DNA from 2 places in the Clostridium estertheticum genome. Region 2 is predicted to be linked to the other one. Evidence: predicted binding sites of a transcription regulator. Region 2 holds the regulator's gene; the other holds the start of a gene.
What was found. Region 2 encodes LexA, which represses DNA repair genes until DNA is damaged. Its sites were predicted from a motif close to CNAACANNTGTTNG; they were not measured.
Positions count from the first base shown of each region.

Region 1: recA (recombinase RecA) is a predicted target of LexA. The motif match lies at 3,841-3,854, and genes of this name have one in related genera.

Region 1 covers NZ_CP015756.1:2,851,534-2,867,927, forward strand. Annotated here, with positions in the region: gene A7L45_RS13090 (pyridoxal phosphate-dependent aminotransferase) at 1-639, opposite strand, end outside; gene rny (ribonuclease Y) at 881-2,440, opposite strand; gene recA (recombinase RecA) at 2,751-3,806, opposite strand; gene pgsA (CDP-diacylglycerol--glycerol-3-phosphate 3-phosphatidyltransferase) at 3,973-4,518, opposite strand; gene rimO (30S ribosomal protein S12 methylthiotransferase RimO) at 4,502-5,839, opposite strand; gene A7L45_RS13115 (FtsK/SpoIIIE family DNA translocase) at 6,027-8,333, opposite strand; gene A7L45_RS13120 (ClpP family protease) at 8,528-9,211, opposite strand; gene dapG (aspartate kinase) at 9,268-10,458, opposite strand; gene A7L45_RS13130 (YlmC/YmxH family sporulation protein) at 10,520-10,795, opposite strand; gene A7L45_RS13135 (M16 family metallopeptidase) at 10,880-12,154, opposite strand; gene A7L45_RS13140 (polyribonucleotide nucleotidyltransferase) at 12,249-14,375, opposite strand; gene rpsO (30S ribosomal protein S15) at 14,485-14,748, opposite strand; gene A7L45_RS13150 (bifunctional riboflavin kinase/FAD synthetase) at 14,883-15,803, opposite strand; gene truB (tRNA pseudouridine(55) synthase TruB) at 15,816-16,394, opposite strand, start outside.
Region 2 covers NZ_CP015756.1:2,411,821-2,428,214, forward strand. Annotated here, with positions in the region: gene A7L45_RS11075 (RNA polymerase sigma factor) at 1-141, shown strand, start outside; gene A7L45_RS11080 (anti sigma factor C-terminal domain-containing protein) at 134-1,183, shown strand; gene A7L45_RS11085 (hypothetical protein) at 1,233-1,994, shown strand; gene A7L45_RS11090 (ATP-binding protein) at 2,115-3,290, shown strand; gene A7L45_RS11095 (ATP-binding protein) at 3,280-4,869, shown strand; gene A7L45_RS11100 (NAD-dependent epimerase/dehydratase family protein) at 4,892-5,557, shown strand; gene A7L45_RS11105 (methionine gamma-lyase family protein) at 5,630-6,907, shown strand; gene lexA (transcriptional repressor LexA) at 6,995-7,603, opposite strand; gene A7L45_RS11115 (hypothetical protein) at 7,776-8,258, shown strand; gene A7L45_RS11120 (tyrosine recombinase XerC) at 8,326-9,324, opposite strand; one part of gene A7L45_RS22585 (IS3 family transposase) at 9,637-10,021, shown strand; one part of gene A7L45_RS22585 (IS3 family transposase) at 10,021-10,973, shown strand; gene purB (adenylosuccinate lyase) at 11,039-12,469, opposite strand; gene A7L45_RS11140 (DUF378 domain-containing protein) at 12,718-12,927, shown strand; gene A7L45_RS11145 (MerR family transcriptional regulator) at 12,985-13,839, opposite strand; gene A7L45_RS11150 (ABC transporter ATP-binding protein) at 13,939-15,669, shown strand; gene A7L45_RS11155 (ABC transporter ATP-binding protein) at 15,666-16,394, shown strand, end outside.

The DNA of each region.
Region 1 (16,394 bases), 440 kb from region 2:
ATTAGCTGCATATAGTAGTTTCTCATAAATCTCATCAGATATTATTATTAAGTTATTTATTTTTGCAAACTCAGCAATATTCATAAGTTCTTCCCTTGAATACACTGTTCCTGTAGGATTATTTGGGCTATTTAATATTATTGCTTTAGATTTAGAAGTTATCGCTCTATTAAGATTTGTAATTGTTAACTTAAATTTATTACTTTCCTCTGTTTCGACAAAAACAGGTACCCCATCCGCAAGTTTAACTAATTCTGGATAACTAACCCAATATGGAGCTCCAATTATAACTTCATCTCCTGGGTTTAATATAGCTTGGAAAACATTAGCTAAGCATTGTTTTGCTCCAGTTGAAACTATAATTTGATCTGTTATATAATTTAAACTGTTATCTTTCTTAAGTTTTTTAATTATTGCCTGTTTTAGTTCAATAATACCAGACGCTGCCGTATATTTTGTCATTCCTTCGTTTATTGCTTTTATAGCTGCTTCGCGAATATTCTTCGGTGTATTAAAATCAGGTTCACCAGCACCAAACCCTATTACATCAATACCATCAGCTTTCATTTTTTTTGCTTTTGCAGTTATATCTAATGTTAAAGATGTTGATATTTTACCAGCTTTTTTAGATAATATCATTTTTTTACCCCCAATATCTATATTAATTCTATGTTTTATATTAACACAATTTTCTTTCTTTAAATAAACTATATAATTTGTATTGTATTAATATATCATTATTTTTTTATGATGTAAATGGAACAAATTATTTTTATTCACAAGTTTCACCATTTAACATATAGTTAATACTTTGCGCAAAAAAATCCTCTTAAGATTTAGAAATATTCTAGATTTCAAGAGGATTTGTTATTATATGTTTTTATTTCGCATAATCAATAGCTCGTGTTTCACGAATAACATTCACCTTAATTTGCCCTGGATATTCAAGTTCATTTTCAATTCTCTTAACTAGATTTCTTGCCATTTCGACAGCACCAGCATCATCGATTACATCTGGTTTAATCATAATTCTGACTTCTCTTCCAGCTTGGATAGCATATGACTTCTCCACACCTTCATAAGAATTTGCAATTTCTTCTAGTTTCTCTAATCTTTTAATGTATGCTTCTAGAGTTTCTCTTCTTGCACCTGGTCTTGCAGCTGATATAGCATCTGCCGCTTGAACTAGTATCGCCTCGAGAGATTGTAACTCAACATCACCATGATGCGCTGCAATAGCATTTACTACGATAGGCGACTCATGATGTTTTTTAGCGATTTCTGAACCTATAAGTGCATGCGGTCCTTCAACTTCATGATCCACAGCCTTACCTATATCATGAAGTAACCCACATCTTTTAGCAAGTGTTGGGTCAATTCCAAGTTCTGAAGCCATAAGTCCCGCTAAGTATGAAACTTCTATTGAATGTTTTAATACATTCTGACCATAACTAGTTCTGTATTTTAGTCTTCCAAGTAGCCTAATAATTTCTGAATGAAGACCATGAACTCCCGTTTCGAAAGTTGCTTGTTCTCCCTCTTCTCTTATATCGCTATCAACTTCTTTTTTAGCTTTTTCTACCATTTCTTCAATCCTTGCAGGATGAATTCTTCCATCCACTATTAGCTTCTCAAGTGCAATTCTTGCAACTTCTCGTCTAATCGGATCAAATGCGGAAAGAATTACTGCTTCAGGAGTATCATCTATTATTAAATCTACGCCCGTAAGTGTTTCTAGCGTTCGAATGTTTCTACCCTCTCTGCCTATTATTCTTCCCTTCATCTCATCATTTGGAAGAGAAACCACATGAACTGTTGTTTCTGCAACATGATCAGCCGCACATCTTTGAATAGCATAAGTAATAATTTCTCTTGCCCTTTTATCTGCTTCTTCTTTTGCTTTAGTTTCAATTTCTTTTATCATAATTGCAGCATCGTGTTTAATTTCTTTCTTTATTTCTTCTAACAATACTTGTTTTGCTTCATCAGATGTTAATCCTGATAGTCTTTCCAATTCTCCCCTTTGTTTTGTGTATAAATCTTGTACACTTGTTTCTACAGTCTCAATTTCTTGTTGCTTTTTATTAAGATTTTCTTCTTTTCTCTCTAACACATCACCTTTTTTATCTAAAGATTCTTCTCTTTGGATATTTCTTCTTTCTAACCTTTGAACTTCATTACGTCTTTCTCTTGATTCTTTTTCTAAATCAGTTCTAAGTCTGTGAACTTCTTCCTTCGCCTCTAAAATAGCTTCTTTCTTTCTTGTTTCAGCTTCTTTCGCGCTATCATCAAGAATTTTTTTAGCTTCTTTTTCAGCCTCGGAAATATTTGCTTGAGATTTATTTTTTCTAGTATAAACTACAACAAAACCAACTACAGAAATAACAATCAAAATAGCACAAACTACTATAAAAATTAGTAAACCTTTAGTATTATTCATCGATTATCAACACCTCCCTTGCTTATTTCAAATCTATTTAAGAGTAAATATGAAAGCTAGAAAAGGTGCTATATTTATTTAGTTGGTAGCAATTAAAATATGCAAACCAGTATTTGTATTTATTTTATATTACTTTTCAATTAATGTCAAGATTATAGGAATTAAATAATCTATTTTATCGTTATATATCCAGTACTATAATAATATCCTTTAGTTATATGTATTACTTATAGTTTTAACTAAAATTATATAAAATTAATAAACAAACAATTAATAATTAATTAAAGAAAAAAGCAAGTATAAACTTGCTTTATGCTTCCTTCTTACTAGCTTCCTTTTTAGTTACTTCTTTTTTATTAATTTCTGGATTATTGTATAATGGCAAATCGTGTTTTGCTCTTATTTTGTTTTCTATTTCTAGCATAACAAGGGGATTCTCGGCGAAATATTGTTTTGAATTTTCTCTTCCTTGTCCAAGACGTATATCTCCATAGGAAAACCATGCCCCGCTTTTTTGTACAATTTCTTCTGTAACACCTATATCTAGGACATCACCCTCACGAGATATGCCGTGACCATACATAATATCGAATTCAACTTTCTTAAATGGAGGAGCTACTTTGTTCTTAACAATTTTTATTCTTGTTCTATTACCCATAAATTCGTCACCTTGTTTAATTGTATCTATTTTTCTAATATCTATTCTAACAGATGCATAAAATTTAAGTGCCCGACCACCAGGAGTTACTTCTGGGCTACCAAACATTACTCCAACTTTTTCTCTTAATTGATTTATGAATACAAGAACACATTGAGACTTATTTATGGACCCTGCAAGTTTTCTTAAAGCTTGAGACATAAGTCTTGCTTGGAGTCCTATATGAGAGTCTCCCATCTCGCCTTCAATTTCAGCTTTAGGTACTAATGCTGCTACTGAATCCACAACAATTACATCAATAGCTCCAGAACGTACTAGCGCCTCTGTAATCTCTAAAGCCTGTTCACCAGTATCCGGTTGTGAGACTATTAAATTTTCTATATCTATTCCTAGAGCCTTAGCATATTCAGGATCTAATGCATTCTCTGCATCTATAAATGCAGCTGTTCCACCATTTTTTTGAGCTTCTGCAACTATATGGAGTGCAACTGTAGTTTTACCTGAAGATTCTGGTCCAAAAACTTCAATCATTCTTCCTCTAGGTACTCCACCTATACCAAGTCCTATATCAAGTCCTAAACAGCCGGTAGAAATGGCCTCTACATTTAACTTACTATTTGCTCCGAGTTTCATTACAGAACCTTTTCCAAATTGTTTTTCTATTTGACCCATAGCAATTTCTAATGCTTTTAATTTTTCATTATTCATAAATTTCCCCTTCGGGCTCACCATCCTTCATTAACGAACGTCTGTTCCATTGTAAGTATACACTATTTATTTCACATGGTCAACATGCATTGTAATATAATATTTCCAATTTTGTAACACTATAGTAAGTGCATATTTTTATTATTAACAGTCTTTAATAATTTAATCACTTATCAACTCTAATTGTGCCTTTATTTTTTACAAAATAATCGACACCTGATATTATTGTAATAATTACTGCCGCACCCATGAAAACATCAGTAAATATATTTAATGTATTATTCACATAAGATAAATTTATCAGAGCTGTTATTATAGCTACTATTTGAATAACGGTTTTTAGTTTTCCCCACTTACTAGCTGCAATCACTTTTCCCTCTGACGCAGCTATTGTTCTAAGACCTGAAACTGCAAATTCTCTAGCAATTATAATCATAGCTACCCACCCATACACTATATGAAGTTCTACTAATGATACAAGCGCCGCAGTTACTAATAATTTATCGGCTAGTGGGTCCATAAATTTTCCGAAATTAGTTATTTGATTTCTACTTCTTGCTATATAACCATCCAATTTATCAGTAAGAGAAGCTAAGATAAAAATAATTGTAGCAAGTTCTCTTCCATAAGGTATACCTTTAGCTGCTATAAAAAGTAAAAATATAGGTACTAAAAAAATTCGTATCATTGTAAGTCTATTTGCAAGATTCATAGCACACAACTCCTATTAAATCATATTCTAAAGCTTTAGTAACTTTCACTTTAACAAATTCTCCCTTATCATAATTTTTATCAGATTCGAAGAAAATATTACCATCTACTTCTGGTGCCATTTCATAATTTCTACCATAATAAGTTTCACCATTAAAACCTTCTACCAAAACTTTATAAATCATTCCTATTTTTTTATTATTAATTTCTTTTGATATACTTTGTTGCATAATCATTAATTCCTCTTCACGCTTAACTTTTATTTCCTCTGAAATTTGATTTTCCATTTCGCAGGCTTCAGTTCCCTCTTCCTTAGAGTACTGAAAAACCCCTAGTTTATCAAACTTGGTTTCTTTAATAAATTGTTTTAACTCATCAAAATTTTCCTGAGTTTCTCCTGGAAATCCTACAATTAGAGTAGTTCTAAGTACTAATCCCTTAATATTTTTTCTCATCTTATTTATATTTTCTGTTATAATATTTTTTCGGCCTTTTCTTTTCATTAATTTAAGAATATCATCACTTATATGTTGGATTGGTATATCTACATATTTGCAAACTTTATCATTTAAAGCTATTTCATCAATTATTTCATCTGTCATTTCTTCTGCATAACAATAAAGTACTCTAATCCATTCAATTGTGCTTATTTCAGAAATTTTGCTGATCAGTGTGTGTAAGTTCTTTTTACCATAAAGGTCAATTCCATATCTGGTTGTATCTTGAGCTACCAATATAATTTCTTTACATCCACGTTCACTTAATCCCTTTACCTCTTGTATTATATTTTCCATCTTTCTACTTCTATATTTTCCTCTAATATTTGGTATTGCGCAATATGTACAAGCATTATCACACCCTTCTGAAATTCTAACATAAGCAGAATAGGTTTCTGTAGTTAATACTCTTTGTCCTTCATTTATGTTTTCATCACTATAACTACAATATTGTACTTTAATTTTTTTTAAAAGCACCTCTTCTATACTACTTAATAACTTGTTATAATCGTTAACTCCGAGCATAATATCAAGTTCTGGCATAAGTTCAAGCAGCTCTGATCCATAACGTTGAGTTAAGCACCCCGTTGCAATTAGTACTGTGCACTTATACTTTTCCTTATATTCAGACATTTCTAGAATAGTGTCTATTGACTCTTGTTTTGAAGATTCTATGAATCCACATGTATTTACTAAAATTATATCTGCTAGTTTAGGATCATTTGTCATATTATATCTTTCACTTAAACTACCTATTATAATCTCACTATCAATTCTATTTTTATCACAACCTAAATTTATAACTCCAACTTTCAATTTTTCCATAAGTCAGCCTCCTTGTTTGTCTCTGCGGTAAATCCCATTTATTAACTTTTTCCTCGTTGTTTAGTTCTTAAAACAGATAATAACTATTATCTATTATCATTCTATATTTGTATACATAAATTATTGTAAATGTGATTTACAAATTAAACAAGGGTATTTACAATTATTCTTACAAAAATTTGTTTTATTAACTTTTAAGCTCAGCATTGCTTACCAATATTTCCCTAGGTTTACTTCCATTTCTACCAGATATAATCCTACGTTCCTCCATTTGTTCTATAATTCTCGCTGCTCTATTATAACCTATTTTTAGCTTACGTTGCAATAAGGAAGTTGATGCTTGACCATTTTCAACAACTATTCTAATTGCTTCATTTAACAATTCATCAATGCCTTCATTATCATCTTTCTTTACCGAACTACTTTCTATTTCATCTATTATTTCTTTTTCATAATTCACCTCTGTCTTCTGGTCCTTTATAAAATTAACAACTCGTTCAACTTCTTCTTCTGATACAAAAGCTCCTTGTATTCTAATTGGTTTAGCCTCTCCAGACGGATAAAAAAGCATATCTCCTTTACCAAGTAATTTTTCTGCACCAGCGGAATCTAAAATTGTTCTTGAATCTATTTGACTTGAAACCGCAAATGATATTCTTGAAGGTATATTAGCCTTTATCACGCCTGTAATAACATCCACCGAAGGCCTTTGCGTAGCAATTACTAAATGCATTCCTGCCGCTCTTGCCATTTGTGCGAGCCTACCAATATACTCTTCTACATCATTTGCACAAACCGTCATTAAGTCCGCTAACTCATCAATTATTATGACAATCCATGGTAATTTTTCTTCAAGAATGCCTTTATTAACCAATTCATTATATCCCTCAATACTTCGCACATTATTTTCTGCAAAACTCTTATATCTTCTTGTCATTTCATTAACAGCCCAATTTAAAGCACCTGCTGATTTTTTTGGATCTGTTACAACTGGTATTAATAAATGAGGTATTCCATTATAAATATTTAATTCAACAACCTTGGGGTCAATTAGCAATAACTTAACCTCCTCTGGTGAATATTTATAAAGTAAACTTATTATTAATGAATTTATGCAAACACTCTTTCCGGAGCCCGTAGCCCCAGCTACTAATAAATGTGGCATTTTTGTTAAGTCCGAAACAACACAATTACCACCTATGTCTTTTCCTAAACTAAAAGACAAATTTTTGTTTGTTTCTAAAAATTCATTAGACTCTATTACTTCTCTTAAGTACACTGCACTTAACTCTTTATTTGGCACTTCAATTCCTACAGCCGCCTTACCGGGTATTGGTGCTTCAATTCTTACACCCGACGAAGCTAAATTCAATGCAATATCATCTGCTAAATTCACAATCTTGCTCACCTTAACCCCAGCATTTGGCTGAAGCTCGAACCTTGTCACTGAAGGTCCTTTGGTAACTTGAATAACTTTTGCTTCAACTCCAAAGCTACTTAATGTCTCTTGCAATTTATTCGCATTATTAAGTAATTCTTTTTTATCATTTTTATTCATTTTAGAAGTAATATTTTCATTTAATAACTCCAAAGTAGGATATTCATATTTATAGTTTGGCTTTATTTGCACACTATTTAATTGAATTTCTTGTTCAAGCTCTTGCTTTATAGAATTATCTATGTGCTTTACTTTTGTGCCTCTTGTATTATCACTCTTATTAATATTAGGGGCTTCATCTTCATTTTGTACTTGGCCTTCCGCTTCAATATCATTTGACTTTATAAAATCAATTATTTTAATTTTGTTGCTAATATCTTTAATAAATTTGTTTTTCCCTCCACTTGAAACCGCTAACTCTTCTTGACTATCATTGTTTTCTATATATAGCTCCTTACTATCATTTTTATTAGTATCTCTTTTAGTAATAAATCTTTCCTTAAAATACATAAATACATCATTTAACGATACGTTTAATATTATAATTAAACAAATTACATAAATGGCAATAAAAATTATACAACTTCCAACATCACCAAATAATGTGTACATTGGTACATCAATGGAATAACTAATAATACCACCGTGTAAAACACTTGATGATTTATATATTTTATTTATTCCAAGCAAAAAATCTCCTTTAACATAGTACTCATCTAAAGTTAACATTTGTATAAATAGCAATGTGTTCATTATAGTAAGCATTATCCCATAAAACTTTTTACTAAAATTTATCTTACCTTTCTTAACAATATCACAAAAACCTATAAATAATATCAAAAACGGAGAAAGATATGCACCTAACCCCAAAGTCGCAAAAAGTAGATGATTAATAAAATTACCAATCATACCTGATATTGAATTAGAATTTGAAAATATAGTTGAAAATATGCTTAATAACATTAATATGCCTATTGTTATTAATACTATTCCAAAAATTTCACTATCACTATCTACAATCTTAGAACCTTTAGATTTAGTCTTTTTTCTGGCCAAAGTATCACCTCAATTTTTATTAGTTCTATCTTTATTATTTCTACAAACATTATAAATCACCTTTATCTTTAAATAGATTTATAAATGTATTTTAAACTACTTCTATAAGAATTACCATTAGAATCTGGTGGTTATAATAAACAGTCAATAAAAACAGATATAAATAGGTCATTTAGACCTATTTATATCTGTTTTTAAACTTTATCTATCATTTCATTTAACTTTGATAAAGCTTCACTTATTCCACCAACTTCATCTATTAGCCCATTATCCACTGCTTGTTTTCCTATGAGTATAGTACCCATATCATTTAAAAGCTCATCAGTTTGAAGCATTAGTCTATTTACCGTTTCCTTGTCAATCTTTGAGGTTCTAATAATAAATTCTGTGATTCTCTCTTGCATTTTATTAAAATACTCAAAAGTTTGAGGTACTCCTATGATTAAACCATTCATTCTTATAGGGTGAATTATCATAGTTGCAGATGGAGAAATAAATGAATATTCAGCAGCTGTTGCTAGTGGTATGCCTATTGAATGCCCTCCACCGACCACAAGTGACACTGTTGGCTTACTTACGCTGCGAATCATCTCCGCTATTGCAAGTCCCGCTTCCACATCTCCTCCTACAGTATTTAGGACTATAAGAATACCTTTTACTTTTTCATCTCTCTCCATAGCAATAAGTTCTGGAATAACATGTTCATACTTAGTAGCCTTTGTTTGAGGAGATAACATCATATGTCCTTCTATTTGCCCAATAATTGGTAAAACTTGAATCCTATCATCCTGAGTTGCAACATTAGTCGTTCCAAGTTCTTTGATACTTTCTACCTGATCATTATTCTTATCTTCATTGTTTTTTTGAGTTTTTAACATTTGCATTCCTCCTAATTCACTTTATTTTGTGCATTAAGAGAAACTATATACATTTTTTAACCTAATTTAAATTCTCTATGTAGTGCGATAATAGCTTCTTGGGCATCTTTTGTTTCTACAAGACACCATATTGTCATATGAGAATCTGCTGTTTGTAATACTTCAATTTTTTGTTTTGTTAACGCCTTAAGTATTCTCGCCATAACACCAGGTATACCTCTCATTTTTGAACCAATAATTGCAAGTTTACTACAATCACTAACATAAGAATAAGATATATTAAGTTCTTTTGTTAAATCGGTAAATTTAGTAAAGTCTTTTTCATCAATAGTAAATATTTTCTCTTTAGGAAAAACGTTTATAAGATCTATACTTATAAAATTTTCAGCTAGAATATCAAAAAGATCATCATAGCTAGAACCAGAATTTTTAGTTACTTTTATTTGAACCCTATTATTCATATGTGTAATTCCTGTAATTATATTATTATCATCTTCACTATCAAAATTTGAAATTACAGTTCCGTCGCACTCGTTCATAGTATTTTTTATTACGAGTGGTATATTATTTTTTTTACATATCTCCACTGCTCTTGGGTGTATAACCTTTGCTCCTTGATCCGCAAATTGAAATATTTCATCATAACTTATCTTTTTTATTAAAGTTGCCTCAGAAACTATTCTTGGATCCGCTGTCATTATTCCATCTACATCAGTGTATATTTGGACCTCTACTGCGTTAAGCGCTGCGCCAAGTAGTGCAGCTGTAACATCACTTCCACCTCTCCCAATGGTCGTAACATAGCCCTTGTCATCCATACCTTGAAATCCTGCAACTACAGGAACCTTTCCGCTTTTCAGAATACTTAATATCCTTTTTGTGTCTACATTAAGTATCGCAGCATTTGTATATCTACTATCTGTAATTATACCTGCTTGTCCTCCAGTTAAAGGTAGCGTACCAATTTTATTATTATTTAATTCATTGCACATTATTACAGTGCTTATAATTTCACCACAACTCATTAGTAAATCTATTGCTAATGGATTTGCAAGTTTAAAATCATCATCTATTTGTGATAACAGTGTATCAGTAGCATAAGGCTCACCTTTTCTTCCCATAGCAGATACTACTACCACTGGTAAATATCCCTCAGCCTTTGCATTTATTACTTTGCTTGCTACAAGCTTTCTTTTTTCCTTAGTTGAAACAGATGTACCGCCAAACTTTTGAACTAATATCTTCATTTTTGACCTCCTATAATAATCATTTATCTAAACTGCAATATTAACAATTTTTGAAATATCGTTAAACATGAGATTTTTTTAATAATTCATTATCAACATCAATAATTATAGTCCTAGACCCTATTTTTTTAACATATTCCCAAGGAACTTCAATAATATCGTTATTTCGAAAAAAGCTGAACTTAGAACTGCCATCGTTTATAATTAAAAATTTTAAAAAGCCATTCTCATCAATAACTACATCATTACTACCTAAATTGCTATATTTATCACCATCATTAATATTTATGATTTCATATCTTTCCATTTCACTATACATTTTTACATTGTCTTCCATTTAAACATCTCCTTAACACTTCTCATAAAATAATATGGATTATATTAAGGAGATATACCTTATTTTTATATTTTGTTAAATAATTTACTTGTCCACGGAAATAACATTACCATCAAAAACTTTTTTAAGCATTTCATTTTCTCTTCCTACATATGATGAATTTATTATACCTATTTTGAAGGTCTTTTCCATTACAGCATTTACTTTCATCATATCTATCTCATCTATTTTTTGTAATATTTCTTCAGGCGTATTTATTTTGTCCATAAACAGAGCTGATTTTCCATTGCTAAACATTCTGCTACTTGTGCTTTCAAGTCCTAAAATATAGCTACCCTTTAACTGTTCCTTAGCTTTACTTAATTTTTCATTAGTGATTCCTAGTTTCGCAAAGTTACTAACTTCTTTTTTTATAACATCAATAGCAACTTGAGCATATTTTGGATTAAGCCCAGCATAAATGCTTACAACTCCTGTATTTTTAAATGATGATATATAACAATAAATCGAATAACATACCCCTAAATCTTCACGAACCTTTTGAAATAATAATGAAGACGATCCACCGCCAAGTATATTGCTTAATAATATTAATGTATAAATATCATCTTCTCCAAGACCTACACCGGGAATTCCTAGACTTATATGAAGTTGTTCAATATCTTTTTTTCTAAAATAATGGTTATTAAATATTTTTGGGCTACTATATTTAGTAATCTGTTTATTTTTATAGCGCCACTTACCAAAATATTTTTCAACAAGTTTCTCTATATTTTCCATATTAAATTTACCAGAAATAGATATTACTGAGTTTTCTGGTATATAATACGAATCTATATAATCTACTATCATTTTTCTATTAAAAGAATTTACAGTATCTATTGTTCCTAAAATTGGTAGCGAAATAGAGTCTGATTCCCAAATTGCTTTTGTATGCAGGTCAGCTAAAACATCTTCTGGTGAATCCTCGCTCATATTTATTTCTTCGACAATTACACCCTTTTCCTTTTCAATATCTTCTTCACAAAAAGTACTGTTAAAAAGCATATCCGAAATAATATCTAATGATAAATCAAGGTGAGTGTCTAATGCTTTTATATAAAAGCATGTAGCTTCCCTACTTGTAAATGCATTTATTTGACCACCGACATCTTCAATGGTTTCAGCAATTTGTTTTGCAGTTCTAGCTGTCGTTCCTTTAAAAAGCATATGTTCAATGAAATGTGATATTCCACTGTTAACTGTATTTTCATTTCTAGAGCCATTTTCCACCCATAAGCCTACACTTACAGAATTCACATATTCAATATTTTCAACTGCAATCCTTAAACCATTATCTAACTTAATCAAATTATACATATGCGCCTCTCCTTAGTGAGATTTTATATTTATTATGTGCATATTAGTGTTTTTTATTTAAAAAAAATAAAAAGGCACCTAAGCCCCTCTATTATTATTCATTCAATTTTTTTTCATTCTCTTTTTTTTCATTTTCGCTATCTTTCATAGCATCTCTTCTTGAAAGATTTACTCTTCCCTGATTATCTATTTCCATTACTTTTACTAATATTTCATCGCCAACTGATACAATATCTTCTACTTTATTAACTCTCTCAAAATCAAGTTTAGAAATATGAACTAATCCTTCTTTATTAGGTAAAATTTCAACAAATGCTCCAAAAGCAGCAATCTTAGTTACTTTTCCTAAATATATTTCTCCAACTTTAACAGATTTAGTTAACTGTTCAATTATTTCCACTGCTCTATTTGCGCTCACGCCATCGTTAGACATAATTACAATTTTTCCATCATCACTAGTATCTATTTTAACACCAGTTTCTGCTATAATTTTCTTTATAGTTGCTCCACCTTTACCTATTACATCCCTAATCTTGTCAGGTGCAACATTTAGTACATACATTCTAGGAGCATACTTTGACATTTCACTTCTTGGAGCTGCTATACATTCATTCATTTTTCCAATTATATGAAGTCTAGCTTTTTTCGCATCTATAATTGCAGTTTTAATGCAGTAATTAGATAATCCATGAAGTTTTGTGTCAACTTGTATAGCTGTAATACCATTAACAGTTCCAGCTACTTTAAAGTCCATATCGCCAAAGAAATCTTCTATACCCTGAATATCAGTTATAACTTTTTCTTTAGATAAATCATCATTTGTAATTAGTCCCATTGCAATTCCAGCTGCCGGCCTCTTAATTGGAACTCCAGCATCTAATAGTGCCAAAATACTTGCACTTACGCTTGCTTGAGATGTTGAACCATTAGAACTTAATACTTCTGATACCACACGAATTGAATATGGAAATTCTTCTACAGATGGTAAAAGTGGTTCTACTGCTTTTTCAGCTAGTGCTCCATGTCCGATTTCTCGTCTTCCAGGTCCACGCATTGGTTTAGTTTCTCCTACGCTATAAGCTGGAAAATTATAATGATGCATATATCTTTTAGTATCCTCATCACTTATTCCGTCTAGTATTTGTGCTTCTTTTAATGCTCCAAGTGTCGCAACTCCCATAACTTGAGTAAGTCCTCTTGTAAAAAGACCTGTTCCATGAGTTCTTGGAAGTATTCCTACCTCACAACTTATTGGTCTAACTTCATCAAAAGCTCTTCCATCAGGTCTTCTATTTTCATTTAACATCATATTTCTAACTATTTCTTTTTGAATATTATAGAAAATTTCACCTATATCTGATTTTTTATCAGCATATTTTTCATCAAATTCAGCGCTTATTTTTGCTTTAATTTGATCAACCATTACATTTCTCTCATCTTTATCCATTATGTACATTGCTGTCTTCACCATATCAAATGAGAACTTTCTAACTTCACTTTCGAGAGTTTCATCTATTTTTTTAAACTCAGGAATGTTTTTTTTCTTTCCAAATTTAGCTACAGCTTCTTCTTGGAAAGCTACTATTTTTTTACATGCTTCAAAAGCAAAGTCGATTGCAGCTATCATTACATCTTCAGCTATTTCGTCTCCACTAGCTTCTATCATTGTTACATTGTCTTTTGTAGCACAAACTGTAAGCTTCATAACACTTACTTTTCTCTCGTCTGCTGTTGGGCTTAATATGAATTTACCATCTACTAAACCAACTGAAACTGTTGCTACAGCATCAGTAAAAGGTATACTTGATATACATAATGCAAGTGATGCTCCATTCATAGCAAGTATTTCAGGTGAATTATCTTGTTCAACTGATAGTACTGTACAAACAATTTGAACATCATTTTTATAACCTTTAGGAAATAGCGGTCTTAGAGGCCTATCTATACCTCTTGCAGTTAAAATTGCTCTTTCTGATGGTCTTGCTTCTCTTTTTATGAAGCCACCAGGAATTTTACCAACAGCATAAAGTTTTTCTTCATATTCTACACTTAATGGAAAGAAGTCGATACCGTCCCTAGGTTTTTCTGAAGCATTTGTATTAACTAAAACTACTGTCTCACCATAACTCATAAAAATTGCACAGTCTGATAACATTCCAACCTTACCATATTCAACTTTAAGCTTTCTACCTGCTACAATCGTTTCTATAGTATGAATCATATATTTGCCTCCCCTCAATTCAAATTACCAATATTTGTATAAACATTGGTAGCTAATCGTATATATTTTGCCCTAACCTAAAATAATAGAGCGGCTAAGCCGCTCTGAATTATTTTCTTAGTCCGAGTTCTGCTAGAATTGCACGATATCTTTCAATATCTTTGTTCTTTAAGTAACCTAACATACCTTTTCTTTGACCAACCATCATTAATAGACCTCTTCTTGAATGGTTATCCTTTTTATGAACTTTTAAATGCTCATTTAACTCTGTAATTCTTTCAGTTAAAAGTGCAATTTGTACTTCTGGAGAACCTGTATCTCCTTCATGTCTTGCATGTTTTACCATTATTTCTTGTTTTGTAGTCTTTGTCATTTTACAACACCTCCGAATAAAATCCCCATATTCCAAGTAGACCGTTGGTGATTCGGCTAACTTAGCATAAGGTTCAAATCAATTATAACAAACTAAGATTAAATTGTAAATTAATTTTTACATCTTTACGTTTATTATTCTATTTTCTGATTATAAGCATACTCCTTATCCTTTACAAGCTGCTGCTTTAGTTCCTCTACAGTATTAAATTTAACTTCATCTCTTATTCTGTTTATAAAGTTTATTTTAACTATCTCACCGTAAATTTGCTTGTCAAAGCCTAAAATATGTGTTTCTACTGATAATTTACCACCTTCAACAGTAGGATTGTATCCTATATTGGTTATAGCTTTATAAAGACAATTATCATATTCAATTACAGTATAATATACCCCTCCCTTTGGAAGAATATATTCCTTATTATAATTTAAATTTACAGTTGGAAAACCAATAGTTCTACCAAGTTGTTTGCCGGTAATCACTTTTCCAATAATAGTATGTGGACGTCCTAAAAGTTCATTTGCTTTAACAATATTACCCTCAGCAATTAGATGACGAATTTTTGAACTGCTTACAATTTCATCATTCACACTAATTGCATCACAAACATATAGCTCATATCCAAGTATTGTGCTATATGCCTTAAGCATTTCTACATCGCCTAAATTCTTATAACCAAATCTATAATTAAAACCAACAATTATTCCCTTAACATTATAGCACTTAACCATATTCCTTATAAATTCTTCAGGAGTTATCTTCATAAAATCTTTATCAAAATTAGCTAAATTAACTATATCTATACCTGTGTCTTCCAGTAATTTTACTTTAGTATCATTATCCATTATAAGCTTTGGGCAAATTTCTTTATTTATAACAGACAATGGATGATTTTTAAAAGTACAGATCATACTTTTAGCATTATTTGCTTTTGATAATTCCACTGTTTTATTTATAAGGTGCATATGTCCCAAATGTAGTCCATCAAAACTTCCGAGTGCAATAAACGTTTGATATTTAAGATTAGTTTTAAAATTATCTTCTATAATTAACATTTTAATATACTCCTATATAAATGATTTTATTAGTCTAACACCATCATCACTTTTATCCGCAATTCCAATAAAATCATTATCATTATTATATATACTATACATAATGCCAGATTCAAACTTACAAATTAGTGCCTTATCCTTTACTATAACACCATTTAATAAGAACTTAATAAATCTATCTTCTATGGTAATCCTAGCATTCGCACTAAAAATAGTTTCTATAGGCATAATATATTTATTTATATTTTCTTCATTTAATTCATTAATATTTATAGCATTATCAATATGAAATTGACCTGTAGCAGTTCTTTGTAGATTCCACATCATGCCACCGCATTTCAATTTTTCCCCAATATCATAACACAGACTTCTAATGTATGTACCTTTAGAACATTTTACCGTGAATTTTATATAAGGTAATTTAATGTCCGTAATATTTATGTCATAAATTGTTATAGGTCTTGCTTCTCTCTCTATTTCTATTCCAGCTCTCGCTAACTCATAAAGTTTTTTTCCGTTAACCTTTAGAGCTGAGTACATAGGTGGGACTTGCTTTATTTCTCCTATAAATGATTTAATAGCTAGCGTAAT
Region 2 (16,394 bases):
TTAATTCTAAAATATAATATGGACTTATCCTATAAAGAAATATCTAATATCTTAGATATAAATGAAAGTACAGTGAAAACATATTTATTTAGAGCAAGAGCGCAATTTAAAAATAAGTGGGGTGTTATGTATAATGAATGATGAAGAAAAATTAAAAGAATTGTTTGAAGATAAAGGTCCGTCTAATTTTGATAAGGTTATAAAAAAGGCAAAACTTTTCTCTATCATAAGAGGGGTTATAACTAGTATATTAGTATTTACAGTAGTGGGTTTCGTCGGTTTAATCTTTAATGCTACAACTTTAAACGAATTAGGAAATGAGAAAAAGATTGAGCTAGAAAATTATTACAGAATAGCCCATCCTAATTCATATATTGGAAGTGATCAAATGGATGATGGCTTATTGACTGGTGAGCTTGATTATGTTACTTATAGATTTTTAGGGAACAAACCTATTGTTGATGGTAACAACAAAGAATCTTATACTTATCTACCGTTAATAAATGGTCTTTATGGTGATATTAGCGGACTGTTATATGAGGCTAGTGGTGACTCAGAACAATCTAAAAGATATAGCAAGGTTGGCAAAAATGTAATGCAATTTTACCATCCTAGTGTAAAATATACTAAATATAGAGATGATTTATCAATGATTAATAAAATTGAAGAAGATAAAGTTATGGAAATGTCGTTATCATTTGATAAATCTTATAGTATTTCTCAGGTGAAAAGTATGATACCACAAAACATAACATTGAATTGGTATTGGGTGGATACGTATACGAAAAGTAAAGTTACTGAATTAGGTTCTCATATTGAAAAAATAGGAAATGAAGAGGAGATCCCCGTAAATAAAAGGGAAAAACACATAAGTCCTAATATTATACTATATGAGGATGAGGTATATGGTATTAAATCAATAGATGAGGCAGGAAAAAATAAAGAAACACCTGAAAAAGACTTTATTGATACAATTTCTTCTGGAAAAACAAATAAAGGAAAAAATCAACAACTCTATGAAACGTTATTTAGTAAGTTAAGTAAAGATAAAGTGAAAATTACGAAAGATAACATAAAAATTTTAGGAGTTGTAGTTACAGGTGATAAAGATTCTTTAAAACTCCTTAAAAATAAATCTTTTATTAAGGCTTCTAGCCTTGGAGCAGTGGGTGATAAATACTAATTATAAATGTCAACTGCTTGTATAATTTATAATTGAGAGGAGTAAAAAAATGAAAATGTTTTTTAAATTTGATTTTAAGAGAGCTTTTTTTTCTAAGAAAACTTTAATTTCAAGTCTAATAATTTTAGCATTACTATTAATACCGTATTATAGTGAAATTAATTTTCCACATCCTGGATTAGACGGCATTAATTATTTTATAAGAATAGGTGGGTTTACTTATCTTCCCTTTATTGCACCATTACTTGCTAGTATTCCATTTTCTAATTCTTATATTATAGATAAGGAAAAGGATGTTTTTAGCAAACTTTTTACAATAATAGACCCAAAAGTGTATTTCACTAGTCATTTGATAGTAAATGCCTTAGTTAGTGGGTTTGTATTTTTAATAACTAAAACTATATTACTTATATTCTTAATCGGTGCTAATGGCATTAATAATACTCATACAGATGTTGTGGGGGCATTTAGTCCTATTTATTATAAGTCTAAAATTGCTTATATTATTATTTCACTCCTTATAACCTTTGTTAGTTCAGCTGCGTTTTCAACATTTATTTTAGGAATATCAACGTTAACAAAAAGTAAATTTTTGCTTATATTATTACCTTTGTTTTTTGTTGTAGTTACAGCTGTTATATTACCAAACACTGGTTTAGTTGAGCAGTTAAATGTTATGGCATTATTTCAAATTGATATATACACTAAAATTACAGGCATAGGAATTATATTGTATGATTTAATATTATTTTCAATAGGTAGCTTCTTATTTTATTGCTTTGGTTATAAAAAAATGAATAAGGTTATATAAGAAACATTTATTATTTATATCCTTGGTTAACTTAACAAAAAATATCTTGTCAAAATACTTGACAAGATATTTTTTGTTAAGTATAATTGTAAATATAAGGATACACAGGAGGCGTTAATTATGAAAATTACAACTGGGCAAGCTGCACGAGGGGACAATTTTTTTAAAAGGCCTATTTTAATAAATAAATTATGGAGAAAAATTGATTCAGATAGTAGCATTATAATTTCAGCTCCAAGAAGAGTAGGGAAGACTTCTTTAATGAGGTATATAGAAGATAACCCAAGGGAGAAGTACTATGTAGTTTATGTAATTACAGAGTCTGTATATAACGAGAATAAGTATTATAAGGAAATTGTAAAGGCCATTTTAAATTGTGATTCAATAAGAAAAAGAGATAAAGTAATAAATTCAATAAAGGACATAGCTAAAAATGTTTTTAAAAGTATAGATGAGGTTGGTATAGATTCCGTTAAGTTTAGCAAAAATATTGAATATAATTATTATGATAAATTTATAGAAATCATGAAAACTATTGATTTAGAAGGGCACAAATTAATTATAATGATAGATGAATTTGCTCAAACAATAGAAAATATTCAACAAAAAGAAGGCACTGCATCTGCAGTTCATCTTCTTCAAAGTAATAGAGTTTTAAGGCAAAATAGTGATATAAATAATAAATTTCAATTTATATATACAGGTTCCATAAGCCTTGAGGGCATTGCAAGACGAATGGATTCTTCAAAGTTTATAAATGACCTAGATATAGTAAAAGTTACTCCACTAAGTGAATCAGAAGGTAAAAATCTTATAAATGAGCTACTTAAAGGACTGGATTTTACTATGGACGAGAGTACTATAAATCATATGCTTAATGAGATTAAGTGGTTAATTCCTTTTTATATTCAACTTGCTATGGATAAAATTCAGGATATTTATGACGAAGATAATTTATGCGTTATACATAATAAATCAGTAGATGTTGCAATAAAACGTATGATAGAAGAAAACAATAAGTTTAGTAGTTGGCATGAGAGACTTGTGGTGTACAAAAATAATGATTATAAGTTCATTATAGAAGCATTAGATCTAATATCTATATCAGAAGCTAAAAAGATAACTTATAATGAAATACACAATTTAGCCGTGAAATATAATCTTTGCGAAACATATAAAGATCTCTTGAATACTCTTATAGATGATGGATATATAAATAATGATGATGAAGGAAAATTTTATACATTTACTTCTCCAATATTAAGAATGTGGTGGTGTAAAAAGAATGCAAACTAGTAGTGTAAGTTTTTATAACCCCAACAATTTAACAGAGAAAGAACTAATTGATAGTTTTGTAATAAGAAAAAAAGAATTTCAAAAAATTATAAATGATATAAAAAGTTCAGATATGAAATATCCAGAGCAGCATTATATGATAGAGGCTCAAAGAGGATATGGTAAAACAACTTTACTTAAAAGATTATACTTTGAAATTAAAAGAGATACAGAATTAAAAGAAAGACTTATTCCTGTTATATTACCAGAGGAACAATATAATATACGTAGATTATTTAAGCTTTGGGAAGTCGTAGCACAAAATCTTGAACTAGAAAGTACTGAATTTATAGGACTTTATAATCAAATGGATAAAGATGCAAATGAAGAAAACTACGAAGATATATGTTTTAAAATAGTCGAACAAAGACTTAAAGAGCAAAATAAAAAGTTAATACTTCTAATAGATAATACTGAAGATATTTTGAAGAAGTTTAAACTTATTGAGCAGCAAAAACTTAGAGAAATTTTATTAACCTCTTCTGAAATTCGTTTTATAGGAGCATCTTCAGAGGTTTTAGAATTCACTTTTAATTATGAAAAACCCTTCTATGACTTCTTTAAGTTAATAAAATTAAAAGGATTAACTACAGAAGAAACTAATGAATATTTTGAAAAATTAGGAGAAATTTCTAATAAGAAAGGTATGAATGAACTAATCAAAATCAATAAAGGTAAAATAGAAGCCATAAGGCGGTTAACTGGTGGGGTACCTAGAATAATGTCATTACATTTCAGTAGTGTATGTTCTGATAGAGGACTAGCCTTTAAAGACATAGATACATTATCGGATAAAGTAACACCTCTTTATAAGCACGTAATGGATAATTTATCTCCAGTGCAGCAAGAAATTGTAGATGTTATATCTTTAAGCTGGGAGGCCATAACTACAAAAGAAATTGCAGACAAAATAAGAATGCAAAGCAAAGAAGTGTCAGCTCAGCTAAATCAATTAGAAAAGAATGGTGTAATAAATAAAATACCTCTGAACAAGAAAAATTATATGTATCAAATTAAGGATCGATTCTTTAACATATGGTATCTAATAAGATTTGGAGGAGAAAAAGAAAAACAGCAGGTGTTATGGCTTGTAAATTTTTTAGAAAGCTGGTGTAGTAGGGAAACTTTAATTAATAAAAGTAAAAACAAAGAACAAGATTTAAATTATGATAAAAATCGTAACAATTTTAGCAGTATCTATGAATTATCAAAAACCTTACTTTTGAATGATAAAATAGAAGAATCCGTTAAAAAGTCTCCCTTGTTTTTACAAGTAGCTAATAATACAGATAAATATAATAGATTTATTAATGAGTATTTTATATTACTAATGGCTAAAAAACAATATAACTCATTATTAAATCTATTTAATGAAAAGAAATTTATGCTAAAGGATAAGTTTAAGCCTACTTATTATGCTTTAATGTACTTTATAAAAAATCAAAATGAAAAATTTGAAATTGAATATAAAAAAGTGGGGGAGGAATTAAAGGAAACTGTTGAAGAAATTATTGAAGAAGTTAAGAAGAATGAAGAATAAAAACTAAATAAGGAGAATAAGTATGGAAAAGAAAACCGCTTTGGTAGTTGGAGCTACAGGACTTGTTGGGGGCAATTTAGTTAATATGTTATTAGAAGCCCCTGAGTATGAAATGGTAATAGTTTGGGTTAGAAAATCTACGGGAATAAATAATAAAAAGCTTGAAGAAAAAATAATCAATTTTGAATTGCTTGACACCTATAAGCTTGAAGACACGGTTAATCATATATTTTGTTGCCTTGGAACAACTATAAAAAAGGCTAAGAGTAAGGAAGTTTTTAAAAAAGTTGATTTGGAATATATAGTTTCTTTAGCAATGAAAGCGAAGGAAAATGATGTATCACAATTTCTTGTAATTTCAGCAATGGGATCTGATGTAAAGTCCGCCGTTTTCTATAACAAAGTTAAAGGTCAAATGGAAAATGAACTTAGCAACTTAGGGTTAAGAGGCCTTAAAATTTTTAGACCGTCTTTACTTTTAGGAGATAGAACTGAATTTAGATTTGGTGAAAAAGCAGCGGAAGTTGTTTCAAAATGCATACCATTTATATTTAACGGTGCTTTAAAAAAATATAAACCTGTATACGGAAATACTGTGGCAAAAGCTATGTATAAAGTTGCAATAGAAGAAAAATCAGGAATAGAAGCTTTTAATTCTGAGGTAATTCAAATAAAGGGCACAATATGAATAAAATAGTGTAGATGTATGTTATTATTAATGATGTAAATTAAAATACATAATACAAAGGGGACATGGATCATGTTAGATATAACAAAAGAATACCTACAAAAAAAGTATAAAATAAATTCAAAAACGATAGGACTCTATGATATAGCAATAAAAGATGTGCAAAGTGAGTTTGAAAAGCTTGATGAAGTAAGGGAGTATAACCAACTTAAGGTTTTGACTGCACTTCAAGATGAGAGAATTAGCGAATCTCATTTTACAAACTCTTCTGGATACGGTTATGGTGATATAGGACGAGATTCATTAGATAAAGTATATGCAAGAATTTTCAATTGCGAGAGCGCACTAGTTAGGCCACATTTTGTTAATGGAACACACGCAATTGGGGCAGCATTGTTTGGCAATTTAAGACCTAATGATACAATGCTATCTGTATGTGGAACGCCTTATGATACACTACATAATATAATTGGTATAACTAATAAGAAAGATATAGGATCATTAAAAGATTTTGGCGTAAAATATAAACAACTAGAATTAAATAATTCTAAGGTTGATATAGATCTAATGAAAAAAACAATGATATCAGATAAATCAATAAAGCTCGTTCATATTCAAAGATCTACTGGATATGGATGGAGAAAAGCTTTGTTGATTTCTGAGATAGAAGAAATTATAAAAGCAGCAAAATCTATAAATCCGAATGTAATTTGTTTTGTGGATAATTGTTATGGAGAATTTATTGAAACTACAGAGCCAACAGATGTTGGTGCAGACTTAGTTGCAGGTTCTTTAATAAAAAATATTGGTGGCGGAATTGCACCAACAGGTGGATACATTGCAGGTAAAGAAGAATATGTAGTGCAAGCTTCATATAGACTAACAATTCCAGGCATAGGTGGAGAATGTGGTTCTACATTTGGAGTAATGCGTTCTTTATTTCAAGGATTGTTTCTAGCTCCACACGTAACTATGGAAGCGTTGAAGGGTGCTATTTTCTGTGCAAGGATTATGGAACTTGCAGGGTTTGATGTTCTTCCTAAATATACTGATAAAAGAAGTGATATAATTCAAGCTATTAAATTTGGAAATAAGGAAATGCTAATTAATTTCATTAAAGGGATACAAGCAGGTTCTCCAATTGATTCATTTGCTCAGTGTGAACCATGGGATATGCCAGGATATGAAGATAAGGTAATAATGGCAGCAGGGGCCTTTATTCAAGGAGCATCTATAGAATTATCTGCAGATGCTCCAATAAGGGAACCTTATATAGCATATTTACAGGGCGGATTAACATTTGATCATGCTAAAATTGGAATATTAATAGCTCTTTCAAAAGTTATATAAATTTCGAGTAAATACTTCAATATAGGATAGAAAAAGAGACTACAATTAAAATTATTGTAGTCTCTTTTGTTTCCTTTAAAGAAATAATTAATACTTTCTATAAATGCCGACGAGTATACCTAAAATTGAACAGTCATCTAATATGATAGGGGACATTGATGAATTCTCAGGCTGAAGCCTTATATGTCCTTTTTCTCTAAAAAATCTTTTAATAGTTGCTTCATTCTCAATAAGTGCTACAACTATATCACCATTTTTAGCTGAATTAACTTTCTCGATTATAGCAAGATCACCATCTAATATTCCGGCTTCTATCATGCTACTACCAGAAACTTTAAGCATAAATAACTCATTATTAGTTTTAGTAAAATTTAAAGGTATAGTAAATGTATCTTCAACATTCTCAACCGCAAGGATTGGTACCCCAGCTGTAATTTTCCCTATAATAGGTATATCTATAAGTTCTTTTCTTATAACAGCATCCTTTAATAATTCTATTGCACGAGGTTTAGCAGGGTCCCTACGTATATATCCTTTTTTTTCTAATCTTTCTAAATGACCATGAACAGTTGAGGTGGATTTCAATCCTACAGCTACACATATTTCTCTCACTGAGGGTGGATATCCTTTTAATTGAACTTGATCTTTTATAAAGTTATATATTTCACTCTGTTTATCTTTTTTTTGAGTTAACATGTAAACACCTCTCATTCATGGTATAATTATACCATATAAGTTCAAAAACATCAAACAAATGTTCTATTTCAGGGTATAAGAATAAAAATTAATAAGTATTTGATTAATGATACCTTATTTGTTATAATAGTTCATTATAATAGTATTAGAAATAAATGTAGTGGGGTGTTGTATGTCTAAAAACTGTATATTTAATAATAAGAAAATTTGTAATGACTGTGGTGATTGTGAAGTCTGCGAATTAAATTCAAATAAGAAATGTGATAATTGCGGAAAATGTTTAGAACTTGAAGGTTTTGATGTTAAAGCTATAAAAATTGATGAAGTCTTTGAAGATGCTGGAACTGGAAAGTTAGATGATGATATTTATAACGTGGATGAAATTGATGAATCTGCTTTAGAAGAGACCATAGAAAATAAAGATGAAGAAACATCTAAAGATGATGAAGCATCAAAAATTGAAGCATACGAAGCGTTTTTAGCTGAGGAAAAGCAAGAGAAGCTAAATAAAGATAAATACATACCTGAAAATAATGAAGTTTGGGAATTTATAGATGATATAGATGGAGCAAAAGAGTTACTTGAAGACGAAGAAGATAACTCAGAATTTCTTCAAGAGGAATTTCCAGGACTTATAAGACTAAAGAAGGTATAAAAAGTATAGAGTAAGAGGGCACAGGAGTATATATTATCACGGATGTGATAGTATATACTCCTTTTTATTATTCATCAGATAGGGGATTCGACTTAACAGCATTTCTTAGTTTTTCATCGTCAGCATGAGTATATATCTGAGTGGTAGAAATATTTTCATGTCCTAATATGTCTTGTAAACTTCTAATATCTACGTTTCCATACTTATACATAAGGGTAGCTGAAGTATGTCTTAATTTATGAGGAGTATATTTATTTTTGTTGAGCCCAGCATCTCCTATATGCTTTTTAACAATTCTTTCTACCGTTCTTTTATTAATTCTTCCAAACTTGCCACTGATAAAGAGGGCATCCTTATCCTCAGCATGAATTTTATCTATGTTCATATTTCTAATAGGTAAATATTTATAGATTGCTCTAAGTGATGCTTTATTTAAATAAATTGTTCGCTCTTTATTTCCTTTCCCAATTACAGATAATGTATCTTCTTTCATATCGGACAAATTTATACTACAAAGTTCTGACAATCTGAGACCACAATTTAGGAATAATGTAATAATACTATGATCTCGAATAGAATGTTTATCTCGAGAGATTGTAGCTTCGAGTAGGTCCTTACTTTCATTTAATGTTAAAAAAACTGGGCTTCTTTTTCCAATCTTAGGGGACTCTAAATCTATAGTTGGGTCTACAGTTAGTACTTTAGCCTTAGTAGTTAAATATTTAAATAGGGACTTTATGGATGCAATTTTTCTAGCCTTAGCATAATTGCCATTAGCCCTATATTTACCAAGATAAGAGATAAAGGCGTATAAATCCTGTAATTTAAGAGTTTTTAATGTATCTAAGGTAAAGTCGCTAATTACAATGTCTTCAAGCTTTATGTTCTTATCTGAAGGAATTAAATCTTTATACATTTTTAGAAACTTTAAAAGTAATGACAAATCGGCAGTATAAGCAATTATAGTATTAATAGAACAGCCTTTAATAGTAGATAAATAATTAAAATAATCATTTAGAAACGGTGGTAGTTCATTTTTATAAATACCATTTAGATCAGATTTCATAGTAACCTCCAAAATACATAATAATGTCGTGAAACTTACATTTCACGACATTATTATACTACAAAAGAGGGGGTAAAATCATGTTTATTTTAAAATATAATTATATTTATTTTTTATCTATGTTTTTTACTAGTGTATTAATAGTGATTTACTTTTAATTTTATAAAATAAAAAGCTATCAGTTTTATATTTATAATGTACCCTATAGGGCAGACGGATTTAAAAAAGTCTACCCGGTAGGGTATTTTTATGTATAATAAAGAAAAGTATAATAATTTAAATTAGATATATACAAGGATGGTGGAAATTTAAATGAGCAACAAAACATTTACAGAAAAAGATGTAGCAATACTAGCTAAAAACAAAAATGTTAAAGCAGTAAGTATGAAGGGAATTACATATACAGATGAATTTAAACGCATTTTTATAATAGAGAACGAAAAAGGAAAATTTCCAAGGGAGATATTTGAAGAAAATGGGTTTGATATAGATATAGTTGGGATTAAACGTGCTAAATCATCAGGATCTCGCTGGAGAGCTGCATATAGAAATGAAGGTATATGTGGACTAAATGATGCAAGAAATGCGAATACTGGAAGACCAAGAGTGAGAGAACTTTCCGCAGACGAAAGATGCGAGCGCCTTAAAGCCCAAATTAACTTGCTGAAAGCTGAGAATGAATTGTTAAAAAAAATCGACATCCTAGAAAGAAGGCTGATAAGCAAGAAATAATCTTAGTAGCACAGGAAAAATTTATTCTTATAAATTCACAAATCGAAAAATATAAGCTCAAAAATATGCTTACCCATTTATGCAAAATTACGGGTGTATCTCGTTCTGGATATTACAATTATTTCTCTACTAAAGCTCTCAGCCGTAGGCGCCAACGCGATAGGTTGGATGAAGCAGTAGGTGAAATTGTACTAAATGCATATAACTTTAAAAATCGTAAAAAAGGAGCTAGACAAATAAAAATGACATTAGAAGGCGAATTTGGAATCGTATACAATTTAAAACGTATTAGAAGAATAATGAAAAAGTATGGTATCATTTGCCCCATTAGAAAAGCGAATCCATATAAACGTATGATGAAAGCTACAAAGGAGCATACTGTTTTAAAAAATCTATTAAATAGAAATTTCAAACAGAATATACCTGGAAAAGTATTGCTTACAGATATAACTTATCTATTTTACGGAAAAAGTAAGAAGGCATATTTATCTACGATTAAGGATGGATCTACAAATGAGATTTTGGCATACAATGTGACTGATAATTTGAGATTAGATATCGTAACAGACACTATACATAATCTGAAAAAGAATAGAAAAATTAAATTGCCTAAAGATGCATTTATACACTCAGATCAAGGATTTCATTATACGAATCCGACATTTCAAAAGCTAGTAAAAAAATCTGGTTTAGGACAATCAATGTCAAGACGTGGAAACTGCTGGGATAATGCTCCACAAGAATCATTCTTTGGCCATTTCAAAGATGAGGCATACATAAAATCATGTGAAACATTAGAACAACTAAAGCAAGAGATTAAGCAATATATGATCTACTATAATAAATTTAGATATCAATGGGGTCTAAGAAAGATGACTCCTGTTCAATACAGAAATCATCTTCTCAAATCAGCATAGACTTTTTTTAAAATTGTCCTTGACAAGGGGTACACATTAATTCCTGATAGCTTTTTACAATCAAATTATACGTTTATTGAAGTTTCAACGCCAATTGCATCTTTATTAGCTGCGAGTATTGGATTTACATATTCACCTATAAAGTCTACTACTTGACTTGGAGCTCTTCCAACAAATTTAATTGGATCAATTACAGCTATAATCTCTTCTTTTGACATCTTAAAGATTGGATCATTTATAATTCTCTCTATAAGATCATTATTTAGACCTTCTTCTTTAACACGTTTAGCTGCATCCATAGAATGAACTCTAATGTGTTCATGAAGATCTTGTCTGTCTCCGCCCTTTTTAACTGCTTCCATAAGGATATTTTCTGTAGCCATAAATGGTAGCTCGTGGTTTACATGAGAAGTAATTACCTTTTCATATACAACCATGTTCCCTGCTATATTCATATATAAATTTAAAACTCCATCAAGTGCAAGAAAAGCTTCAGCCACAGATATTCTCTTATTAGCTGAGTCATCTAGTGTTCTCTCAAACCACTGCGTGGCAGCTGTTATAGCAGGATTTAATGAATCTACTATAATATATCTAGCTAAAGAACTAATTCGCTCAGAACGCATAGGATTTCTTTTGTATGCCATTGCCGAAGATCCGATTTGTTTTTTCTCAAATGGCTCCTCTACTTCTTTCATACTTTGAAGTATTCTTAAATCATTACTAAATTTATAAGCACTTTGAGCTATTTCTGAAAGTGTATTTAGTATTATAGAATCTACTTTTCTAGAATAAGTTTGACCAGTAACTGGATATGTATCAACAAATCCCATTTTATTTGCTACATATTTATCTAAGTCTTTAACCTTCTTCTCATCATTTTCAAATAAGTTCATAAAGCTAGCTTGAGTTCCGGTAGTTCCCTTTACTCCAAGTAACTTAATATTATCAATTACGAAGTCCAAATTTTCTAGATCCATTACTAAATCTTGAATCCATAGTGTTGCTCTTTTACCTACTGTAGTTAATTGTGCTGGTTGCAGATGCGTGTAACCTAAAGTAGGAATATCTTTATATTTTAATGCAAATGTTGAAGATTTACTAATTACATTAACTAATTTCTTCTTAATTAATAATAAAGCCTTTTTCATGATGATAAGGTCTGTGTTATCACCTACATAACAGCTAGTAGCTCCTAAATGGATTATCCCCTTTGCAGTTGGACATTGTACGCCGTATGCATATACATGGCTCATTACATCATGTCTTATTTCTTTTTCTTTTTCCTCAGCCACTTCATAATTTACATTATCAACATTGGCTTTAAGCTCATCAATTTGATCCTGCGTTATATTAAGTCCTAATAATTTTTCACCTTCAGCTAATGCTACCCAAAGCTTTCTCCAAGTTTTAAATTTCATATCATCTGAGAATAAAAAACTCATTTCTTTTGATGCGTATCTACTATTTAATGGTGTATTATAAGTATTTCTCATATTTTGCCTCCACACGTACGTATTAAGATATAAACCGATTATCATTCATATTATAACATACAATATTGTAAAAAGTAATGTAAATGTTCGTATATACTAACTATAAAATCTAAATAACCTTTGAAATTATAAATTCATCTCCCCTCATATTAATAATACTCTAAAGAAGTCATTAAATAGTTCTAAAATATTATATTTCTAATATAATTTAAACAACTAGAAATAATTATAATAGTGTGGGGGTAATTATGTATAAGCTTAATAATATAGACAAACTATCATTTATATTAGTATTGGTGGGCGCATTAAACTGGGGACTTTTGGGGTTATTAAATTTTAATCTAGTTAACGCCATCTTTGGAGCTATTCCATTTCTTGCTAGATTTATATACATCTTAGTAGGACTATCTGCTGTTAATATTATCGTGTTTATATTCAGAAATAAAAAAGAATACTAATATTATTGGTAGTAAAAATACTCCATATCTATTATGGAGTATTTTTTGTTGTTTTAGTCAAATATTTATACTGTTCTCCCCTTCTATTAAGCTTTCAACCTCAACTGAAATTTGAGTTAAATAATTTTCATATCCTTTTACTGTTATTTCATCTAAAAGAAATTCTTCATAAGAATATTTTTTTATATCAAAATTAGAGGCTTTTAAAAATTGAAGTATTTTATTATATGTTTTGTCGATATTGTTATAGTCCCCTTTGTGATACGCTACACAATAGATGCCCTTTGGTTTAGTAAAAGTAAAAGGAACATCATCTTTAGAATTTAACTTTGTATATAAATATGAATAATTTTTAGCTACTCCCTTTAATATATTATCCTTACTTATCATGATGCAACTAGAATATCCAGAGTTAATATGGTTTAAAGTGCAATAGTTCATATGCTCGGACAATGTTTTAAAATATTCATTATCGCTCACATTTTCTATTGAATTGCTTAGAAGAAGATATTCCTCATCAAAAAATTCTAAATGGATTTTAGAATAATCTATTATACACGCATATTCTGTTATGGAAATTTTTGTTTCCATGAGTTTACGTATTCTTTTTAAGTTTTCTATCTCAATATCAATATCTAGTATTTTATTTTTAAATAACTTAATTAATGCATTTGGGCTCCTATTATCGAGATAAGATTTAATCTCCTTTAAAGGCATATTTATCTCTTTTAAATTAGTAATAACATCAAAAAGATCAAATTGTTGTTGAGAATAATATCTATATCCATTATCATCTCTTATTTCTGGTGAAAAAATGCCTATATCATCGTAATGGAAAAGAGTTTGTTTCTTTACATTACATAACTTTGCAAAATCTCCAGTAGTAAAATATTTATTAAACTTTTCATTCATAGATTGTTTCTCCTCTTGACTATACGGTAACTATATACTTTATTATAATATTATTGCAATAATATTTCAAGGGTACTTAAAAAGGAGTGAACATAAGGAATGAAACTAATATTAAAATATATAAAGAAATATAAACTGCTTCTAGTGCTTAATATAATATCAATTTTTGGATTTGCATTAGTGGAACTCGGAATTCCAACAATAATGGCTAAAGTTATTGACATAGGGATAGCTAATAAAGATATAGCATATATAAGGCATATGGGGATTGTAATTGTTGTAATATCTGTAGTTGGGTCTATGGGTTCAATATTATTAGGGTATTGTTCTTCAAAAATTTCTACTAGTATGATTAGAGATATAAGAAATGCTATTTTTAGAAAATCTCAGGAATTTTCACATAGTGAATATGATAAGTTTGGAATATCATCAATGATAACTCGAACAACCAATGATGTTTTTCAATTGCAACAATTTACAAATACTCTGTTAAGAACAGCATTACTTACACCTGTTATGTTTATTGTAAGTTTAGTGATGATTCTTAGAACCAGCTTACAGTTATCCGCAGTATTAGCGATAACTGTACCATTCATAGTTGGTGGAGTAGTTATTATAGCTAAAAAATCTTATCCACTTTCAGAAAAACAACAGAAAAAATTAGATGGATTAAATAGAATTTCAAGAGAAAATTTAACTGGAACTAGAGTAATCAGGGCGTTCGGGAACGATGATCATGAAAACCAAAGATTTGAAAAGATAAATAATGATTATGCCAGTGTATCTAAAAAGTTATATAAGCTTATGGCAATCCCTCAACCAGCTTTCTTTATCTTGTTAAATTTCGCTGTGTTAGTTATTTTTTGGGTCTCTAGTAAAATGATAAATTTAGGAACATTGCAAGTTGGACAATTGGTAGCGTTTATAGAGTATTTGTTCCATGCAATGTTCTCTATTATTCTTTTTTCAATGGTGTTTATCATGTATCCCAAAGCACAAATTTCAGCCAATAGAATTCAAGAAATATTAGATGAAGAACCTATTATTAAAAATCCTATAGATGGTATTAAAGATACCGATATTAAGGGTATTGTAGAATTTAATAATGTTACCTTTACGTATCCAGATGGAGAAATTCCAGTATTAAGAGATATTTCCTTTACAGCAGTAAAAGGAGAAACAGTAGCATTTATAGGAAGTACAGGCAGTGGTAAAAGTACGTTAATTAATTTAATTCCAAGATTTTATGATGTTACAAAAGGTAACATAAAGATAGATGGAGTAGATGTGAGAGATTATGATTTAAAGGCATTACGTGAAAAAATGGGATTTATACCTCAAAAGACATTGCTATTTGCTGGCAGTATTGACACTAACATTAAATTTGGCAAAAATGATGCAGATAAAGAAGAAGTTGAACATTCTGCAAAGGTAGCTCAGGCTTATGATTTTATTAATAGTAAACCTAAAAAATTTGAGGAACTAATAAGTGAAAGTGGATCTAATGTGTCGGGAGGTCAAAAGCAAAGATTGTCTATTGCAAGAGCATTAGTTAGAAAACCTGAAATTTATATTTTTGATGATAGTTTTTCTGCCCTAGATTTTAAAACAGATGCACTGCTTAGAAAAAGATTAAAGGACGAAACTAGAGATTCCATAGTTTTAATAGTTGCACAGAGGATGGGATCTATACTTGATGCTAATAAAATAATAGTATTAAATGAAGGAGAAATAGTAGGCATCGGGACTCATAAAGAATTATTAAAAACCTGCGGAATCTACCATGAAATTGCATCATCTCAACTTACAAAGGAGGAACTTGCACAATGAAAAAGTTAAAGTATTCGATAAGAAAAATTTCGCCCTTCTTAAAACCATATAGGAAACCATTTATTGCTGCAATTTTATTTATAGTAATAGCTGCCATTTTCACTACTATTGCTCCAAGAATAGAAGGATTAATTACAACTAGTCTTGCCAAAGATGTTATGAATATAGTGAAAGGTACAAATGGAACTTTCGTTAATTTTAATTATATTTTAAGGGTCTTAATAAGATTAGCTTTTATCTATGTATTTGGAGCATTATCCACTTATTTAGCAAGTCTATTATTAGCTAATGCTATTCAAAATACTATGAAAGATTTAAGAAATGCCGTTCAAGGTAAAATCAGAAAATTACCTATAAGTTATTTTGATAAAAATAGCTATGGTAATGTACTTAGCCGTATAACAAATGATATAGATACTATTTCTAATGCACTACAGCAGAGTTTTAGTCAAGTTATAAATACAATATTGGCACTAACTTTAGCCAGTGTTATGATGTTTACAATTAATGTAAAACTTGCATTGTTAGTTATACTTATAGTGCCAATAAGCTATTTAATATCAAAATTTATAGTTAGTAAATCTCAAAACCTATTTAATAAACAGCAAAATGTTTTAGGGAAATTGAACGGTAAGGTGCAAGAAATATATACTGGATTTAATGAAATAAAATTATATGGGAAACAAGAAGATGCTATAAAAGATTTTGAAAATATTAATGATGAA